Regions from separate parts of the Blastococcus sp. SYSU DS1021 genome, predicted to be linked through region 1. Evidence: riboswitches for the same ligand, from Rfam matches in the RefSeq annotation. Region 1 holds a riboswitch; each other region holds the start of a gene.
What was found. Region 1 has a riboswitch for thiamine pyrophosphate ahead of thiM (hydroxyethylthiazole kinase). Riboswitches for the same ligand answer to the same signal wherever they lie in the genome.
Positions count from the first base shown of each region.

Region 1 (6,529 bases):
GGTGGCGTGCACGTCGACGTCGTCGAGCAGGGTGTGCAGCTGCTGGGCCACGAAGTCGGCTGGCACCGGGTGGACCCCGGTGACTCCCCGGGTGTTCTGCGCCGTGAGCGCGGTGAGCACCGCCGTGCCGTACGCGCCGAGCGCGCTGAAGGTCTTCAGGTCGGCCTGGATGCCCGCTCCGCCGCTGGGGTCGCTGCCAGCCACGGTGAGCGCCGTGGGCGTCATCGCGCACCCACCGGGGCGAGCTCGGCACGGAGCGCCGCGGCCGCAGCGCGTGGGTCGGGGGCGGCGCAGACCGCGGAGACCACGCAGACGCCGTCCACCCCGGTGGCGGCCACGGCGGCGGCCCGGGCGGCGTCGATGCCGCCGATCGCCACGGCCGGCAACCCGCCCGCGTGCGCCGCGCCCGTCAGCTCCCGCACCGCGTCGAGGCCCAGCCCGGGGCCCGCCTCCGGCTTCGTCGGCGTCGCCCACACCGGGCTCAGGCCCACGTGGTCGACGGTGCCCGGCGGCAGCCGCAGGGCGGCGGTCAGGTCGGCGGTGCTCTCCACGGAGAGGCCGAGCAACCGGTCGGGTCCGAGCGCCGCCCGCACCTCGGCCGCCGGCAGGTCCTCCTGCCCGATGTGCACGCCGGAGGCGCCGGCCAGCAGGGCGACGTCGAGGGCGTCGTTCACCAGCACGGCCACGTCCGGCCGGTCGGCGAGCGCGGCCTGCACCGAGCGGGTCAGCGCCAGCAGGTCCCGGCGGGAGGCGTGCTTGTCGCGCACCTGGACGGCGGTGACCCCACCGGCCACCGCCGCGCGGACCACGTCGGCCACCGACCGTGGCCGGCACAGCTCCGTGTCGGTGACCAGGTAGAGCGTCGGGTCGAACGCCGGTCGCATCAGTCGCTCCGCACGTCCGCGCCCGCGAGGTCGTCGGGGCCGACGGCGTCCAGGGCGTCGAGCCAGGCGGGCGCGAACGTGCCGGGCCCCGTGGCGGTCTCGGCGGCCCGCTCCGCGGCGAGCGCGACGTGCGCGTGCCCTGCCACCGCACCGGTCAGGGCGTCGCCGGTCGCGGCGACGTAGGCCGCCACCAGGGCGCCGAGCGCGCACCCGGCACCCGTGGTGCGGGTCAGCAGCGGTGAGCCGCCGCCCACCCGGATGGTCCGCGCGCCGTCGGTGATCAGGTCCACCGCGCCGCTGACGGCCACCACACCCCCGGTGCGTGCCGCGAGCTGTGCGGCGGCGGTCGCCGCGTCATCGGCGCCGGCGGTGCTGTCGACCCCGCGGCCGCCGGCGCCGGCGCCGGCCAGCGCCATGACCTCCGAGGCGTTGCCGCGCACCACGACCGGCGAGAGCTCGACCAGCTCGCCGGCGAGCGCCGTGCGGTAGGCCAGCGGACCCACGGCCACCGGGTCGAGCACCCAGGGGGTGCCCGCCGCGCCGGCCGAGCGGGCGGCCAGCCGCATCGCCGCGGCGGTGCGCTGGTGCACGGTGCCCACGTTGACCAGGACGGCGGAGGCGACGGCGGCGAAGTCCTCGGCCTCCTCCGGGGCGTCGACCATCGCCGGCGCCGCGCCGACGGCCAGCAGGGCATTGGCGGTGAGCGTCTGCACCACCGTGTTGGTCAGGCAGTGGACGAGCGGTGCGTTCTCGCGCAGCGCCGCGCGGGCGGCGCGCAGGTCGACGACTTCCACAGCATCGGACATGCCGGTGACATCCCTTCGCCAGTGCGAACTGGAGCAGGTTCGACGGGTGTGTTCTCAGTCCCGGGCGGGACACCCCGTGCCACGTACGGGCTCGAACCTAGCGCAGCGGGCCGGGGGCCGTCACCACCGACCTCGTCGACGGACGGGCGGGTGCCCTACGGTCGGCCCGTGGACCACCACCTCGCCCAGGTCAACGTCTCCCGCCTGCTCGCCCCGCTCGACAGCCCCGTGCTGGCCGATTTCATGGCCGCCCTGGACGAGGTCAACGCCGAGGCCGACCGGGCGCCCGGCTTCGTCTGGCGGCTGCAGACCGAGGACGGCAACGCCACCTCGGTGCAGGCGTTCGGCTGGGACGCCGCCGGCAGCCACGGCGTGATCGTGAACCTCACCGTCTGGCGGGACGTCGAGTCGCTGGCCGCCTACGTCTTCGGCGGGCGGCACGTGCAGATCATGCGGCGGCGCCGGGAGTGGTTCTCCCGCGCCGCCGAGGCGACGACCGCGCTGTGGTGGATCCCGGCGGGCACCCTGCCGACCACCGACGACGCGGAGGCGCGCATCCGGCACCTGCGAGCGCACGGCCCGACCCCCGAGGCGTTCACCTTCCGCACGCACTTCCCGCCGCTGGAGGGAGCCGTGGCGCCGTCGTCGGACGACTGGCTCTGCCCGGCATGAGGCTGCTGCTCACCTCCGCCGGCCTCTGCGACCCGACGCTGGTCGCGGCGACGGAGGAGCTGGCCGGACGCCCGCTGAGCGGGCTGCGGGCCGCCGTCGTCCCCACGGCGGCCAACGTCATCGCGGGCGACAAGGGCTGGCTGATCGCCGACTTCGTGAACTTGCAGCGCGCCGGGTTCGCCGAGGTCGACATCGTCGACGTCTCGGCGCTGGAGGCCGAGGTGTGGGAGCCGCGACTGGAGGCGGCCGACGTCCTGGTGCTCACCGGTGGGGACACCACGCACCTGCTGCGGTGGCTGCGCCGCTCGGGCCTGGCCGACCGGCTGCCCGATCTGCTCGGTGAGCGGCTGCTGATCGGGATCAGCGCCGGCAGCATGGTGCTCGGGCCGCACCTCGCGCTGAGCCAGTCGGAGCAGCCGCGACCGGAGGACACCGTGGGCCTCGGCCTGGTCGACGTCCTGGTCGTGCCGCACCTGGGCTCGCCGTACTTCCCGAACGCGTCGGAGGAGGCCCTCCGGGAAGCGGCGCGCGACCTGGGGCACCGCGTGTTCGGGCTGGCGGACGGCACCGCGCTGGCCGTCGACGGCGACCGCGTGGCGGTCGTCGGCGCGGGTCCGCACCTGGAGCTCGAGCCGGCCGCGTCGCGATGAGCGCAGCCGCCACGGAGCCCGCCCGCGCGGTGCGTCGCGGTCTGCCGGATCGGGTCGGTGGTGGTCCCTTGCCCGCTCGTCGGTCGCCCGCCACGCTGGGCGGATGGTGCAGAGCGGAACGAGCGTGGGCACGGTCGTCCGGTGGGACGGCGACGAGGGGGGCGGCCTCGTCGAGTCGCCGGACCTCCCCGGCCACTGCTGGGTCGAGGTGGGAGCGCTGCATCCCAGCGCCCGTGGCTCCCTTCGCGCGGGGCAGGTCGTGGAGGTCTCCTGGACCGAGACGGGCGTCGGCGACCATCCCGTCCGGGCCGACCTGGTGACGCCTCGCGACGACCTGCAGGCCACGCCGGGAGCCTGAGCCCGGTGGAGCTCAGGCCTCGGTGAGGGCGGTGCTGGGCAGCCAGTCGGCGTCGAGCAGCTCGGCGATCTCCCGCAGCGCCGAGGTGTCCGCCCCGGCCGTGGAGCCGCTGACCGCCAGCCGCTCGACCATCATCCGGGCCACTTGCTCCTCGACCGTGTCGGCCGCGAACGCCACCCGCCACGGAGAGGCCTTCCCGTCGCGGTGGGTGCGCCCGGTGACCTGCCGGGCCTGGATGCCGGAGAACCGCGGCTGGTGGAACAACCCCACGCGGGGCGCCTCCGACGCCGTCGACCCGTCGGGCAGCAGCTCACCGGCGTGCAGGCTGATCGACGCGGTCACCGTGAAGACGCACACCGCCGCGTCGCCGCGCTGGAACCGCAGCCGCTCGGCCTCGACGTCGAAGCGGTCGCGCCCGTAGATGCCGGCCACCGGGATGCCGGCGTCCAGCAGCGCCTCGCGGATCGGATCAGCCGCCGTCTCCACGAACTCGACCGAGACCGCGACCTGCCGCTCCGCCTCCACCTGCGCCTTGATCCAGTCGACCGTCGCCTGCACGCGGATCAGCCCGGCCTTCTGCCGGAACCGCAGCAGGGCCGCGCGACCGCGGGCGGACTGCCGGCCGCGCCGGGCCAGTTGCATCTCTGCGCGGAACTCCGACCACTCGGCCTCGTACTGCGCCCGCTCGGCCGGGCTGAGCAGCACCGGCGTCCCCGTCACCGACACCGGTCCCCACGGGGCCGGGCGGTGCAGCGTCGCCGGTGGATCGGCGTCGGCGAGCCAGGACTGCAACCGGGCGAGGTCGGCCCGGCGCTCGTCGGCGTCCTCGGTCCACTGCCAGCCGTAGCGGCCACGTTCCACGTGGAACGTGTGCCGCTCGAGCGCCTTCGGCAGGTCGGCCCAGTCCTTGATCGACTCCTCGTGCCGGGCGGCGAACTCCGGCGCCAGGTAGGGCAGCTCCAGGGGGGTGTGCGCCGGCGTCGCGGTCGCGGCCAGGACGTACGGGGTGTCCTTGACCCGCGCGGCGCCGGAGACGGCCTTCCAGTGCTTCCACCGCTGCGTCGTCGTGTGCCGCACCATGTGCGCCTCGTCGGCGACGACGACGTCGAAGCGCAGCTTCGCCACCTTGCCCAGCCGGTCCCAGGTGGTCACGCACCAGCGCAGGCCACCGTCGCCGAAGCCGGCGATCGAGCGCGCCCAGTGCGGGATGGTGATGGCGGCCGGCCGGTCGGCGATGACCAGCGCGGTGCGGACGTCGCGCTGCTCGGCGATCGCCTTGACCGCCAGGATCGCGGTTCCGGTCTTGCCGACGCCGGGATCGTCACCGAGGAGGAAGACCCTGCCCCCGGCGGCCGCATGGGCCGCCACCACGTCGGCGCCGTCGCACTGCTGGTCCCGTGGCGTGAGCGGCCGGGCCTCGGGAAGGGGGCGGGGCGCCTCGTTGAGCTCGTCCTCGAGGAAGCGCTCGAGGCTGTAGGGCGGCGGGTCGTAGGGCGCGAGCTCGGGCGGCAGGGACCGGCCCACCCACACGTGGGCCTGCAGGCCCGGGTGCCAGACCGCTCCCGGCGCGGGCGCGCGGAACGGCACGGCCAGCACCCACACCCTCTCCCCCGGGCCCGCGCTGGGCAGCTCGGGCGCGGCCTTCTTCGGCGTGGGCTTCCGCGCTGCCGGCTTCCGTGGCGCGGCCTTCCTCGTGGTCCCCGTCGACCGTCGAGTGCTGGTCGCGCTCCGGCGTCGTCCTGGCATCTGCTCCCCCTCGTGGACCTCCCGGCACGGTAGAGGCGGGAAGCGACGCCGCCCCGCAGGAGCCGAGCGCGCCGCCGTCGGATCGTCGTGGACGTGTCGTCCCCGGATGGCGACCCCGCCACGTCGACGGCGGGTGCCTCGCGCTGGACGGCGACACCGGCGAGACGGAGGTGGTGCTGGACTGAGCGGGGCGCGGCGCCGGGCGTCTGGTGGAATCGCCGGGTGACGTTGAACCCCGAGGAGGCCCTCGCCGCCCGGACGCTGGGCGAGGCCGGACCGCGCGTCGTCTTCGTGCACGGGCTCTTCGGCCAGGGGAAGAACTGGACGACGATCGCCAGGGGGCTGGCCGACGACCACCGGGTGACCCTGCTCGACCTGCCCAACCACGGTCACTCGCCGTGGACCGAGCGTGTCGACTACGTGGACATGGCCGAGATGGTCGCCGCCGAGCTGGAGTCCTTCGGCGAGCCGGCCACCCTCGTCGGTCACTCCATGGGCGGCAAGGTCGCGATGCAGCTGGCGCTGCGCCGGCCGGAGCTGCTGCGCGCACTCGTGGTCGTCGACATCGCCCCGGTCGAGTACCCGCTGCAGGGCGGGCGGACCGAGGACCCCGACGAGGAGGCCTCGCCGTTCGCGGCCTTCATCGCCGCGATGCGGGCGATCGACCTGGGTGCGCTGGAGTCCCGTTCCGACGCCGACGCCGCCCTCCGCACCGCCGTGCCCAGCCGGATGGTGCGCAGCTTCCTGCTGCAGAGCCTCGGCCGGGAGGAGTCGGGGGACGGCTGGCAGTGGCGGCTGAACCTGGAGTTGCTCGAGCGAGACCTCGGCGAGCTGCGCGGCTTCCCCGATCCCCCGCCCGGTGCCGTGTTCGACGGGCCGGTGCTGTGGATCGCGGGGGCGAACTCCCACTACGTGCTCCCCGAGGACCGGCCGCACATGGACGCGCTCTTCCCGTCCACCCGGCTCGTGCGGATCAAGAACGCCGGCCACTGGGTGCACTCGGAGCAGCCCGAGGTGTTCCTCGAGACCCTCCGCCGGTTCCTGGCGGCCGTCGAGTGACCGTCGCCCGGTCCCTGGTCCTCTTCGCCCTCGCGGCCGTCGCCGAGATCGGCGGTGCCTGGTTGGTGTGGCAGGGGGTCCGGGAACACCGCGGCTGGGCCTGGATCGGCGCCGGCGTCATCGCGCTCGGGCTGTACGGGTTCGCCGCCACGCTCCAGCCGGACGCGAACTTCGGCCGGATCCTCGCCGCCTACGGCGGGGTCTTCGTGGCCGGCTCGCTGGCCTGGGGCATGGTCGTCGACGGCTTCCGGCCGGACCGGTACGACGTCGCCGGCGCACTGATCTGCCTCGTCGGCGTCGCGGTGATCATGTACGCCCCGCGCGGGGTGTGAGCCGAGCGGCGTCGCCGCAGCG
Region 1 is NZ_JBJHAL010000014.1:86,221-92,749, forward strand. It holds gene thiD (bifunctional hydroxymethylpyrimidine kinase/phosphomethylpyrimidine kinase) at 1-225, opposite strand, end outside; gene thiE (thiamine phosphate synthase) at 222-884, opposite strand; gene thiM (hydroxyethylthiazole kinase) at 884-1,690, opposite strand; TPP riboswitch at 1,684-1,777, opposite strand; gene ACI8AP_RS12325 (DUF3291 domain-containing protein) at 1,859-2,362, shown strand; gene ACI8AP_RS12330 (Type 1 glutamine amidotransferase-like domain-containing protein) at 2,359-3,012, shown strand; gene ACI8AP_RS12335 (hypothetical protein) at 3,116-3,370, shown strand; gene ACI8AP_RS12340 (helicase) at 3,383-4,966, opposite strand; gene ACI8AP_RS12345 (alpha/beta fold hydrolase) at 5,339-6,175, shown strand; gene ACI8AP_RS12350 (YnfA family protein) at 6,172-6,507, shown strand.

Region 2 (6,529 bases), on a different contig from region 1:
CAGCAGGGCGGTGACGGTGACGCCGGTGTCGGTCAGCTCCTCGCGGATGCCCAGCGCGAGGAACTGCACGAACGCCTTCGTCGCGGAGTAGACGGTCTGGAACGGCTCGGGCGCCTGCGAGGCGACCGAGGAGGTGAAGAGGATCCGCCCCTCCCCCTGGACCACCATGTCCTGCACCACCCGCTTGGCGAGGTGCAGCGTCGACACGCAGTTCAGCTCCACCATCCCGATCTCGGCCTCCAGATCGGTCTCGGCGAAGCGACCCCCGATCCCGACGCCGGCGTTCAGCGCGGCGGCGGCCAGCGGCCGGCCTGCCGCGCGCACGGCCGCGACGACCTTCTCGACCTCCGCGCGCACCGTGAGGTCGGCCCGGACGGGCGAGACGGCGGCGCCGCGCTGGCGCAGCTGCTGGGCCGCGGCGTCGAGCTCGGCGTCCTCGGCGACGACCACCAGATCGAAGCCGTGCTCGGCGAACTGCTTGGCCAGCTCCAGCCCGATGCCGCTGGACGCACCGGTCACGAGGGCGAGGGGACGGGCGGTTGCTTCGGACACAGGACCTCCACGGGTGGATCGGCGGACGGCCACCTCCGTGCCCAGGAAGAGGCCCGCGCACGCCTGGCGCGTGTCGGCGGCCGTCCGGCCGGGGTAGCCCGTCGCCATGGAGGTGCGCGTGCGGCCGGCCCCGGACCTGCGGTGGCTGCTCGCCCCGCGGTACCGGAGAGCGGGCGAACGCCGGCTGCCCTTCGACCCCGACGCGACGGCCGGGCACCTGGTGCAGGCCGCCGGGATCCCGCTGACCGAAGTGGGGACGATCCTGGCGGACGGCGCACCGGCGACGCCCGCCGACCGGACCGCCCCCGGCGCCGTGCTCGAGGTGGACCCGGCGCCGCGGCCGGTCGCCGTCCCGCCCGGTGGGTTCCTCCTCGACGTCGGGCTGGGCGCCCTCGCGCGGCAGCTGCGGCTGCTCGGGGCCGACGCCGCCTGGTCGAACGACGCCGACGACGCCGCGCTGGTCGCCCGGGCGGCCGCCGAGGGCCGGGTGCTGCTCACGCAGGACCGGCGGCTGCTCATGCGGCGCGCCCTGCCGCAGGGCGCGCTCGTCCGCGGGAGCCGGCCCGGCGAGCAGCTCGACGACGTGCTCGACCGCTTCTCCCTGCCGCTGGCGCCGCTCACCCGCTGCACCGCTTGCGGGGCCGCCGTCCACCCGGTGCCGAAGGACGAGGTGGCGGCGGAGCTGGAGCCCGGCACCCGCCGCACCTACGACGCCTTCGCCCGGTGCCCGGTGTGCGGGCGGGTGTACTGGCGCGGCGCGCACGCCGCGCGCATCGACGCGCTGGTCGAGCGGGCCCGCCGGACCGGGCGGGGCAGGCAAGCCTGACCTTGGCCCCGGGGGGCCACGGGTCGGCCCCGGCGTGACACGCGGCGCGGGCAGGGAGCGAGCGACCACCCACCCGGAGACCGCCTGCGAGGACCGCCGTGTACCTGTCGAAGACCGAGGCCGCCGTCCTGCCGACGACGCTGCGCGCCCCCGCGCACCGCCCCCCGCTGGCCGAGCCGGGCCGCCGCCGGTTGTGGTCGATGCTCGGTCCGGCCTTCGTCGCCGCCGTCGCCTACGTCGACCCGGGCAACTTCGCCACGAACTTCGCCGGCGGCGCCGCGTTCGGGTACACGCTGCTGTGGGTCATCGTCGCGGCCAACCTCATGGCGATGCTGATCCAGTCGCTGACCGCGAAGCTCGGGCTGGCCACCGGCCGCGACCTGGCGACGCTGTGCCGCGAGACGCTGCCCAAGCCCGTGACCCGGGGGCTGTGGCTGCAGGCCGAGGCGGTGGCGATCGCCACCGACCTGGCCGAGATCGTCGGCGGCGCCGTGGCGCTGTACCTGCTCTTCGGGGTCCCGCTGCCGATCGGCGGCGTCATCACCGCCGTCGTCGCCTTCGTCCTGCTGGCGGCGCAGTCCCGCGGGTACCGCCCGTTCGAACGGGTCATCGCGGGGCTGCTGCTGGTCATCGGCATCGGGTTCGGCTACACCCTCCTCGGCTCCGGCGTCGACCCGGGCGGGCTGGCCGGGGGCATGGTGCCCTCCTTCGACGGCGCGGAGAGCGTGGTGCTGGCCACCGGCATCCTCGGGGCCACGGTCATGCCGCACGTGATCTACGTGCACTCCGCGCTCACCCCCGGCCGCTACGGCGACGCGGTCACCGCCGGCCGCACGCACGAGGGGCGCCGCCGGCTGCTGCGGGCTCAGCGGATCGACATCGTCGTCGCCATGGGCCTGGCCGGGCTGGTCAACGCCGCGATGCTGGTCATCGCCGCGCAGCTGTTCACCAGCGACAGCGGCGTCGACAGCCTCGAGGGCGTGCACGCCGGGCTCGGTGACCAGCTCGGCACCGGCGCCGCGCTCGCCTTCGCCCTCGCGCTGCTGGCCTCGGGGTTCGCCTCCTCCTCGGTGGGCACGCACGCCGGCCAGGTGGTCATGGCCGGGTTCCTCAAGCGGCACATCCCGGTGCTCACCCGCCGGCTGATCACCCTGGCCCCGGCGCTGGCCGTACTGGTGCTGGGCGGGGACCCCACCACCGCGCTGGTGTGGTCGCAGGTGGTGCTGTCCTTCGGCATCCCGTTCGCCCTGGTGCCGCTGCTGTGGCTCACCAGCCGCCGCGACCTGATGGGCGGCTGGGTGAACCGCCGGACCACCACCGTGGCCGGCAGCGTCATCGCGGTCCTGATCATCGGGCTCAACGCCCACCTGCTGGTCGGCCTGCTCGGCTGAATCAGCAGGCACCTCCCGATCGGGCGGCGCACCCGGCCGCACCGGTCAGACGCCGCGCCAGGCGGCGTCGAAGAAGCCGATCTCCAGCTGCATCGCCCGGGAGTAGGCCGCCCGCAGTGCCGGGGTGTCGACGGCGACGGCGTCGAGCAGCCGCTCGAGCGTGGCGGCGAGCTCCTCGAAGCCCGGGTCGGCGTAGGTGCGCACCCACTCCTCGTACGGGCCCGACGCGCGGTCGGCCAGCGACTGCCCGAGATGGGCGTAGAGGCGCATGCACGGGGTCATCGCCGCGCAGGTGAGCGCCACGCCGCCCAGCGAGGCCGTGGCCAGCAGGAAGTCGGTGTAGGCCGACGTCGCCGGCCCCGGCCGGACGGCGGTCAGGTCGATGCCCCAGCGCTGCGCGTAGGACGCGTGCAGCCCCAGCTCCTCACGGACCCCGGCCAGCAGGTCGGCGAAGACGTCGAGGGTGGCGCGGTCGGGGCTGTGCGCGACGCCCAGCGCGTAGGCCCGGGCGAACGCCTCCAGGAAGAACGCGTCCTGGGCCACGTAGCCGGCGAACCGGTCCCGCGGCAGCGTGCCGTCGGCGATCCCCTGCACGAACGGGTGCGACAGCGCCGCGGCGGCGAGGCCGGCCTCGGCGGTCCAGAGCTCACGGGCCAGGCTCATCCCGTCGCCACCGCCATGTCCCAGAACGCGACCTCTGCGGTGACCACCTCGAGGAAGACGCGCTCGTCGCCTCCGCCGACCGCGTCCACCGCCGCGGCGAGGTCCGCCACGTACCCGCCGAACTCCGGCGCCGTCCAGTGCTCCACGAACTCCCGGTAGGCCGGTGCACCCGGGAGCGCGGCCGACCAGGCGTCGAGGTAGGTGCGCTCGATGGTCCACAGCGCGGTCAGCGCGGCCGGGACATCGGCGCCGTCCAGCCGCTCGAGCAGCTCCGCATAGGCGGTCGTCGCCGGCAGCGCGGGCGCGGAGAGGTCCAGTCCCCGGGCCGCCGCCCGCTCCTCGAACCAGTCCAGCTCCTGGACCAGGGCCAGGGCTCCGCGGGCGAGCACCTCCTGGGCCGGCCGGGGCGCCCGGGCCAGCAGCCGCGCCTGGAAGCGGAGGAGGTCGGCGACGAACCGCGCGTCCTGCACCAGCCAGGTGTCGAAGGCCGACGGCGCGATCGTGCCGTCCCGCACGGCGGCGAGGAAGGGATGGCGGGTGGCGTCCGCGAAGGCCTCGGCATGGCGGACTGGCAGCTCGTCGACCGGCACGGGCGCCGACTGTACGAGACGGCCTAGGGTGGCGGTGTCACGGCCGAGGCCGTGGTGCGGGAGCTCGGATCGACCGGGCTGAGAGGGCGGCTGCCGCGCCGCCGACCGCTGGAACCTGACCGGGTAATGCCGGCGTAGGGAGCGATCATGAGCACGTCCGGAACCGTCGGCGCAGCCACCCGCGGGGGAGATGCGCCCCTCACCCTGTCCGAGCCGCCGCCCAGGACCCTGGGCCTGCGGGAGACCGCCGGCCTCTGGGCCAGCCTGGGCATCAGCCTGCTGCTGCCCGTGGCAGCCACCTTCGTGGTCCTCGCCGACCGGCCGCTGTGGCACACGATCGGGGCCATCGTCGTCGGCGCGGTCATCGGGTCGGTGCTGCTGGGGCTGGGCGCCGCCGCCGGCGCCCGCGAGGGCGTGCCGGCGATGGTGCTGCTCCGCGGCCTGCTGGGCCGGCGGACCTCGTTCCTGCCCACCGGCTTCAACCTCGTGCAGTGCGTCGGCTGGGCCGCCTTCGAGATCCTGATCATCTCCGAGGCCGCCGCGCGCGCCCTCGACGCGCCGCGCTGGCCGTTCGCGATCGCCGCGGGCGCCTTCGCCACCCTGATGGCGCTGCGCCCGCTCGGTGTCGTGCGGGTGCTTGCGCGCTACGCCGTCTGGGCGGCGATCGCCGCGATCGCGTACCTCTTCGTCCAGGTCCTGTCCGAGCCGCTGCCACCGGTGACCGAGGGCGGGGCGACGTCCTTCTGGACGGCGGCCGACATCGTCATCGCCCTGCCGATCTCGTGGTTCCCGCTGGCAGCCGACTACACCCGGCACGTCCGCAGCGGCCGGACCGCCTTCGTCGGGACGGCGTCCGGCTACGGCCTGGCCACCGTGGCCATGTTCAGCCTCGGGGTCATCGCGCTGGCCGCCTACGGCCGCGGCGGGCTCGACGTCATCGACGCGATGCTCGCCGTCCCGCTGGGTCTGGTCGCCGTCCTGGTGCTGCTCGTGGTGGAGGTCGACGAGGCGTTCGCCAACGTGTACTCGACCGCGGTCTCGGCCCAGAACGTGGTGGCCCGGCTCGACCGCCGCGTGCTCGCCGTGGCGGTCGGCGTCGTGGCCACCACCCTCGCCCTGGCCTTCGACCTCGCCGCGTACGAGCCGTTCCTCTTCCTGATCGGCGCGGTGTTCGTCCCGCTCATCGGGGTCTTCGTCGTCGCCTACTTCCTGCTGCCCCGGGGGGCGTGGGACACCTCCGACACCGCGCGCGCCCGCCCGCTGCTCCTGCTCCCCTGGGTGGCCGGCTTCGTGGCCTACCAGCTCACGCTGCCGACCTTCTTCGCCGGTCCGGGTGCGGCCTGGACGACGTGGTGGACCGAGCGCCAGACCGACCTCGGCATCGACCCGGCCAACGGCTGGTCGGCCTCGCTGGTGAGCCTCGCCGTGGCCGCGTTGCTGACCGTGGCCGTGGCCCTGCCGGGCGCGCTGCGGCACCGCCGGGCGGCGGCGTGACCGCGTCCCTCGGGGGCCTGCACGTCCTGACCGACGCCCGGGTCGGCCGGGCGGCGCTCGACGCGGTGACCGCCGCGGTCGCCGCCGGCGCCCCGGTGGTCCAGGTGCGGTCCAAGGACGCCTCCGACCGGGAGCGCTACGACTTCGCCCGCCGGGTGGTGGAGGTCTGCGCGGGCGCGGGGGCGACCTGCCTGGTCAACGACCGCGTCGACCTGGCGCTGGCCGTCGGCGCCCACGGCACGCACCTGGGCGCCGACGACCTGCCGCTCGACGTCGTCCGCCGGCTGGCCGGCCCGGGGCACCTGCTGGGCGGCACGGCCCGGGACCCGGAACGCGCCCGCCTCCTGGTGGCCCAGGGCGCCGACTACCTCGGCGTCGGGCCCGCCTACGCGACGGCGACGAAGGCCGGGCTGCCCGCTCCCCTCGGCCCGGCAGGAGTGCGTGCGGTGGCCGAGGCGGTCGAGATCCCGGTGATCGCCATCGGCGGGGTGACCGTCGAGCGGATCCCGGACCTGCTCGCCGCCGGCGCCGCCGGGGTGGCCGTCGTCGGCGCCGTCTCGGCCGCGGCCGACCCCGGTGCCGCCACCCGTGAGCTGCTCCGGGCCCTGGGCGGCAGACCGTGACCGTCGTCGTCGTCGGCGGTGGGCTGATCGGGCTGTCGGTGGCGTGGCGGGCGGCCCAGCGGGGCCTGCCGGTCACTGTGGTGGACGACGCGCCCGGAGGCGGTGCGTCGCAGGCCGCCGCCGGCATGCTCGCGCCGGTCACCGAGGCCGCCTACGGCGAGGAGGCGCTGCTCCGGCTGTGCCTGGCGTCGCTGGAGCGCTATCCCGCCTTCGTCGCGGAGGTGGAGCGGGCCGGTGGCGTGCCGGTGGGCCTGCGCACGCAGGGCACCGTCGTCGTCGCTTTCGACGAGGACGACATGCGCGCGCTGGATGCCCTGCTGGACTTCCAGCGCGAGCTCGGACTGGCCGTCGAGCGGCTGACCGCGCGGGCCGCCCGGCGCCGCGAGCCGT
Region 2 is NZ_JBJHAL010000016.1:46,561-53,089, forward strand. It holds gene ACI8AP_RS13260 (SDR family NAD(P)-dependent oxidoreductase) at 1-519, opposite strand, end outside; gene ACI8AP_RS13265 (Mut7-C RNAse domain-containing protein) at 659-1,378, shown strand; gene ACI8AP_RS13270 (Nramp family divalent metal transporter) at 1,477-2,769, shown strand; gene ACI8AP_RS13275 (TenA family protein) at 2,815-3,432, opposite strand; gene ACI8AP_RS13280 (thiaminase II/PqqC family protein) at 3,429-4,022, opposite strand; TPP riboswitch at 4,069-4,180, shown strand; gene ACI8AP_RS13285 (purine-cytosine permease family protein) at 4,170-5,516, shown strand; gene thiE (thiamine phosphate synthase) at 5,513-6,139, shown strand; gene thiO (glycine oxidase ThiO) at 6,136-6,529, shown strand, end outside.
Region 2: linked by a shared signal. The riboswitch ahead of ACI8AP_RS13285 (purine-cytosine permease family protein) and the one ahead of thiM (hydroxyethylthiazole kinase) in region 1 are both predicted to bind thiamine pyrophosphate.

Region 3 (6,529 bases), on a different contig from region 1:
GGCGCTGGACAACGCCCGGCTCTACGAGCAGCAGCGCCGACTGGCCGAAGGTCTGCAGCGCAGCCTGCTCACCGCACCGCCGCAGCCCGATTCCGCCGAGATCGTGGCGCGCTACCAGCCGGCGATGGCGGTGGCGGAGGTCGGTGGCGACTGGTACGACGCCTTCCAGCAGCCCTCGGACGCGACCGTGCTGGTCATCGGCGACGTCGTCGGGCACGACACCGAGGCGGCCGCGGCGATGGGGCAGCTCCGCGGCATGCTGCGCGGCATCGCCTACCGCGACATCGGCCCCGCAGAGGTGCTCACCGACCTCGACGCCGCCATCCGCGGCCTGCACGTGGGCACGCTGGCCACCGCGGCGGTCGTGCGCGTCGAGCAGACGGCCGAGGAGCGCGCCGCCGGCATGACCCGGCTGCGCTGGTCCAACGCCGGCCACCCGCCGCCGCTGGTCCTGCGGCCGGACGGGCGGATCGAGGAGCTGGCGGGGGAACGGGCCGAGCTGATGCTCGGGGTCGACCCGGAGACGCGGCGCACGGAGACGGTGGTGACGGTGCCCCGCGGGACGACCGTGCTGCTCTACACCGACGGCCTGGTCGAGGGGCGCGACCTCTCGCTCGACGAGGGCACCGCCCGGCTGCGCGCGGCGCTGGCCGACCTCGGGGGCCGGCCGCTGCCGGAGCTGTGCGACGCCGTCCTCGACCGGCTGCGCCCCGCCGAGGCGCTGCAGGACGACGTCGCGCTCGTGGCGGTCCGGCTGCACCCCCACGGCTGACGGCCGCTCAGCGGCCCAGCATCGCCCAGACGTGCTTGCGCCCCGCGGCGACGTACCAGCCGTGCGCGGCGGCCAGTTCGGCGATCAGGTAGAGGCCCAGTCCCCCCAGGCTCGGGTCGCGGCCGACGGCCGGTGCCGGCGGGCGGTGCGGCGCCTGGTCGGTCACCTCGACGAGGTAGGCGGCGCCGGTGGTGCGGAGGGCCGCCCGCACCTCACCGCCACCGTGGCGCAGCGCGTTCGACGCCATCTCGTCCAGGGCGAGCACGAGCCGGTCGAGCAGGTCACCGATCCCCGGGCCGGTCACCCGGTGGCGGACCTGCGCGCGCACACCCGGGAGCTCGGCGACGTCGTGCAGGTCCCAGACGAGGACGGGCTCGGCCGCAGGCGGGTACGCCGAGGGCCAGATCGTGCCGGCCGCCTGCCCTGTCACGCCTGTGCTCTCCTCCGTCGAGGCCCGCTGCTGCCGCGTGCTGGCCTAACCATCACCTATGGGTCGTGGCCCCGGGCGTCAAACCTGATGTCGTGCGGATCACACCATCAGCCGACGAACACCGGCGACCAGTATCCGGATCGGACGCTCGCGGCCACGGCGAGCACGCACACCGCGACGGCGGCGGCGACGAACCAGGCATCGCGCCGGTGCAGCGTGGAGCCCCGCGCGTTGCTGCGGGGGATCCCGGAGTCGAAGCCGCGGGCGTCCATCGCCGTCGCCAGCCGGCTCCCCCGCCGGATCGCGCCGACGAGCAGTGCGAAGGCGGTGCCGGCGAACAGCCGGACGTGGGCGACCGGGCTGGCACCGGCGTCGACGCCCCGGGCGCGGCGGGCGAGGCGGATGGTCTGCCACTCGGTGGCCAGCAGCGGCACCAGCCGCAGGGCGGCGAGCGCCCCGTAGGCGAAGCGGGTGGGGACGCGCCAGTGCAGGGTGAGCGCGTCGGCCAGCCGCACGGGGTCGGTGGAGGAGACCAGCAGGACGCCGGGCAGGGCCAACGCGATCACCCGCAGCCCCCAGGTGGCCCCGCTCAGCCACGCCGCCGCGCCGTCGAGTGTGCCGAACGCGACGTTGACCCAGGCGACACCGGCCGCGCTCAGCAGCAGGGGCCACGTGCGGCGCAGGACCGACCGCGGCGTGGTCAGGCCCGCCGCGGGCAGCAGCGCCAGCTCCGCGGCGAGGACCACCGACGGCGTCACCCAGTCACCGCTGACGAGCAGGACGACGGTGAGGACGACGATCGCCGAGAGCTGGGCGACGGGATTGATCGCCGACAGCGGGACGGCCCGGGCCGGGCCGAGCGTGAGGGGGGCGCTCACGGTGCCGGCACCGGGTCGCCGAGGCGGAGCACGTCGTCGGCCAGCGCGCCGACGACGGCCGTGTCGTGGGTGATCAGGCACAGTGCACGGCCCTCGCCCTGCTGCTCGGCCAGCAGCGCGGTCAGCTCGGCCCAGGTGTCGCGGTCCTGGCCGAAGGTCGGCTCGTCCAGCACCAGCACCGGCGGCCGGGTCGCCAGCGCGGTCGCCACCGACAGCCGTCGCTGCTGGCCACCGGAGAGGGTGAAGGGGTTGGCCTCGGCGAGCGGGGTCAGCCCCAGCCGCTCGAGCAGCTCGTCGGCGCGTCGGCCGGCCGCCGTCCGGTCGGTCCCGGCCCGCAACGGTCCCAGGGAGAGCTCGTCGCGCACCCGTCCGGTCAGGAACTGGTGCTCGGGCTGCTGGAACACCGTGCCGATCCGCTCGACCAGCTCGGCCGCCCGCCACCGCGCCGGCGGCCGGTCGGGTCGGCGCAGCCCGGCGCGCAGGGTCGGCCCGACCCTGACCTGCCCGCCGGTCGGCGCGCGCAGCCCGGCGAGCAGCAGGGCCAGCGTGGACTTGCCGGTGCCGTTCGGTCCCGTCACGGCGAGCGTCCGGCCGGCGAGGAGAACCGCGTCGGTCGGCGCGAGCGCCGGGCGGTCGGACCCGCGGTGGGTGTAGCTGACGGCCTCGGCACGCACGAGCGCCTCGCCGGCCGGTGGGTCGGCCCGGCGCGCCGGGAACCGCAGCGGCGGCGGCGTCCAGCCGGCGGCGTGCTCGGTCAGCCCGCCGCCCGGCAGCAGCTCCACGACCCGGTCGACGAGCGGCAGCCACGCCTCCAGGTCGTGGTCGACGATGACCAGGGTGGCCGAGCGGTCGGCCACCGCGCGGTCCACCGCCGTGCGCACGAGCGCGGCGCCGTCCGGGTCGAGCTGGGCGGTGGGCTCGTCCAGGAGCAGCAGACCCGGGCGGGGGGCGAGGGCGCCGGCCAGCACCAGCCGTTGCTTCTGACCGCCGGAGAGTGCGGCGGTCGCCCGGTCGCGGCCGAGACCGAAGCCGACGGCGTCGAGGGCGGCGTCGACCGCCGGCCAGATGCGGTCCCGCGGCGTCCCGACGTTCTCCAGCCCGAAGGCGACGTCGTCGCCGGCCCGGGTCATGACCAGCTGGGAATCCGGGTCCTGGAAGACCGTGCCGACCCGTTGACGGCGGCGGTCGGGCGGCCCGCCGTCGACGGTGATCTCCCCCTCGACGTCACCGCTCTCCGGTTCCAGCAGCCCGCCGAGCGCGCGCAGCAGCGTGGACTTGCCGGCGCCCGAACGGCCGGTGAGCAGCACCCGCTCGCCGGGGGCGATGCGCAGGTCGACGTCCCGCACCGCCCAGGCCCGCCGGGTGGCGTGCCGGAAGCCCCACCCGTCCAGCCGGACGGCGGCCGGGCCCGTGGCCCCGGACGTCGTCAGACCCGCGTGCGACCGGAGGCGAACGACGACAGCGCGCCGCTCGCGGCCAGTGCGCGGGCCAGCAGCACGCTGCCGATCCCGGCGACGACCGCCGTGCTGCCCACGACGAGCGCGACGTAGGTCGTCTTCCAGCCCGCCGACCAGTCCGGGTAGTAGTAGACGAGGTCGAGGACGGCGGCGGTCGCACCGGTGAGGACGGCGGCCAGCAGCGCGGGCGCCCAGCCGAAGCGGCGGTAGCGGAAGGCGGCGAAGCCGGCGTCGCCGGCCAGGCCCTGCAGCAGGCCGTAGACGATCGTCGTCGTCCCCCAGGCGGAGCCGAGCAGCGCGGAGACGATCGCGGCGACCAGCTCGGCGAACAGGCCGGCGCCGGGCTTGCGGACGATCAGCGGGGCGAGCACCGCGGGGATCAGCCAGACGCCGTACATGAACGCCTGGGCGGGCGGGAAGGCGGCGAACGCCGTCCCCGTGCCGGCCCAGAGCAGGCCCCACGCCCAGAAGACGACGCCGAAGGCGGCGCCGAGGACGGCGGTGACGACGATGTCGACGGTGCGCCAGCGGTTGCTGCGCTCCCGGGCGGGCGCAGCGTTCGACGAACGGACGGCCGGATCGGCCATGTCTCTTCCTCCAGGCTCCCTGCGCCGGCATGACCCGGATCAGGTTCGAGGGTCTGCGGTGTCCCGCACTCTCAGCGCCGAAGCGCTCCCCTGCTGCGAATGTGTGTGTTCGGTTGTGCCGCCAGACTAGCCCGGCCACGGTGGGGACGGAGCCTGCGGCCGGGCGCCGGGTCCCGGGCGGCTGACCGGGGGCATCGCCTCGAGGTACGCGGCCGCGCGCCCCGGGTCGCGCATCAGCGGGCCCATCACGGCGACCCCGTGCGCCCCTGCGGCCAGGAGCGAGGGCACGTGCTCGGGGAGGACCCCACCGAGCGCGAGCGCCGGCGGTGCCCCTGGCACGAGGATCGCGCGCAGGCCCTCGGGCCCCAGCGCGGGGCCGTAGCCGGGCTTGGACGGGGTGGGGAAGACCGGCGAGACGGTGACGTAGTCGCATCCCTCGGCGCGGGCGGCCGCCACCTCGGCCGCGGAGTGGCACGACCGGCCGACGACCGGCGGGCGGGGTGCGGGGAACGGCTCGCTCGCCGAGAGGTGGACCGCCCCGGTGGCGCCGGGCGCACCGGCGCGCAGCAGCACGCCGCCCACCGACGCGAGCACGGGCGCCAGCTCCGCGGCCAGCAGGTCCCGCTCGGCAGCGGGCAGGTCCTTCTCCCGGAGCACCACCGCGCGCGCTCCGGCCTCGACCGCTGCCGCGACCACGTCCACCAGCGGCCGGTCGCACTGGGTGCGGTCGGTGAGCACCAGGAGGCGGGGCGGCGTCACAGCTCGGGCAGCCCCTGCATCGACGTGGAGGCTTCGGCGTGCCAGCGCCGCGGGATGCGCCCGGCCCCCCGGGCGAGCCTGCCGGCCTCCACCCCGTGGCGCATCGCCAGGGCCATCCGCTCCGGTTCCCGCGCCCGGGTGACGGCGGAGGCGAGCAGGACGGCGTCGCAGCCCAGCTCCATCGCGAGCGTCGCGTCCGACGCCGTCCCGATGCCCGCGTCCAGCACCACCGGGACGTCGACCGCCTCGCGGAGGAGCGCGATGTTGTGCGGGTTGCGGATGCCCAGGCCGCTGCCGATCGGCGAGCCCAGCGGCATGACGGCCGCGCACCCGATGTCGGCCAGCCGGCGCCCGAGGATCGGGTCGTCCGTGGTGTACGCCAGCACGGTGAACCCGTCGGCGACGAGCTCCTCGGCCGCCTCGAACAGCTCGATCGGGTCGGGGAGCAGCGTGTGCTCGTCGCCGATGACCTCCAGCTTCACCCAGGAGGTGTCGAACGCCTCGCGGGCCAGCCGGGCGGTCAGGACCGCTTCCCGGGCGGTCCGGCACCCGGCCGTGTTGGGCAGCAGCCGCACCCCGCACCGGTCCAGCACCTCGAGCATCGCCGCACTGCTGGAGGCCTCCACCCGGCGCAGTGCCACCGTCACCAGCTCGGTGCCGGAGGCCACGACGGCCCGCTCCAGCGACTCGAGACTGGGCGCCCCGCCGGTGCCCAGCAGCAGCCGGGACGTGAACGTCTCCCCGCCGAGGAGGAAGGGATCGGCCTTCTCCTCCTGCTCCAGCGCGGGGACCACCTCGTGCACGGTCATCGGGTCAACCTCCTGCGGTGGGGGCGAGGACTTCCAGGCTGTCCCCGGCGGAGAGCCGGGTCGACTCCCAGCCGCTCCGGGGGACGACGTCGCCGTTGCGCGCGACGGCGACTTTGCCGTGGCCGTTGGTGCGGGCTTCGACGAGCGCGGCGACGGTGCAGTCGTCGTCCACGTCGGTGGGCACGCCGTTGACGGTCACCTGCATGCGGATCACCTTCCGAACCTGTCTGCGGTGAAGGGGGCGGCGAGACCGGGCAGCTCGCCGGTCGCGAGGTGCTCGGCGACCACCTCGCCGGTCACGGGCGCCAGGAGGACGCCGTTGCGGTAGTGCCCGGTCGCCAGGACCACGCCCGGCACCCCCGATGGTCCCAGCAATGGCCCGTTGTCCGCCGTCGCGGGCCGCCACCGGGCGATGGTCTCGACCAGCTCCAGCTCGGAGACGCCGGGGACCACCTCGAGCGCGTCGTGCAGCAGGTCGTGCACGCCGCCGGCGGTGACCGCGGCGTCGAAGCCCCGGTCCTCGACGGTGGCGCCGACGATCAGCCCGTCCCCGGTCACGCCGTCGTCGTACGGCACCAGGTACACCTGCCGCCCGCGCACCAGCGCCCGCACGGTCCCCTCCAGCAGGCCGGCGGCCCCCCGCATGCGGAGGATCTGCCCCTTGACCGGCCGGACGGGCAGCGGGGGAACCCCGGTGAGCGCGCCGCTGCGCGCGCCCAGGGCCACCACGACGGCGTCGGCGGCCAGCTCCGTGCCGTCGGCCAGCCGCACCCCGGCGGCCCGGCCGTCCACGACCCGCACCTCCGCGACCCGGGAGGACACCAGCCGGACGCCGGC
Region 3 is NZ_JBJHAL010000016.1:53,188-59,716, reverse strand. It holds gene ACI8AP_RS13335 (SpoIIE family protein phosphatase) at 1-772, shown strand, start outside; gene ACI8AP_RS13330 (ATP-binding protein) at 780-1,202, opposite strand; gene ACI8AP_RS13325 (energy-coupling factor transporter transmembrane component T family protein) at 1,310-2,080, opposite strand; gene ACI8AP_RS13320 (ABC transporter ATP-binding protein) at 2,077-3,426, opposite strand; gene ACI8AP_RS13315 (ECF transporter S component) at 3,507-4,124, opposite strand; TPP riboswitch at 4,123-4,226, opposite strand; gene ACI8AP_RS13310 (thiamine phosphate synthase) at 4,251-4,883, opposite strand; gene ACI8AP_RS13305 (thiazole synthase) at 4,880-5,692, opposite strand; gene thiS (sulfur carrier protein ThiS) at 5,697-5,897, opposite strand; gene thiO (glycine oxidase ThiO) at 5,903-6,529, opposite strand, start outside.
Region 3: linked by a shared signal. The riboswitch ahead of ACI8AP_RS13315 (ECF transporter S component) and the one ahead of thiM (hydroxyethylthiazole kinase) in region 1 are both predicted to bind thiamine pyrophosphate.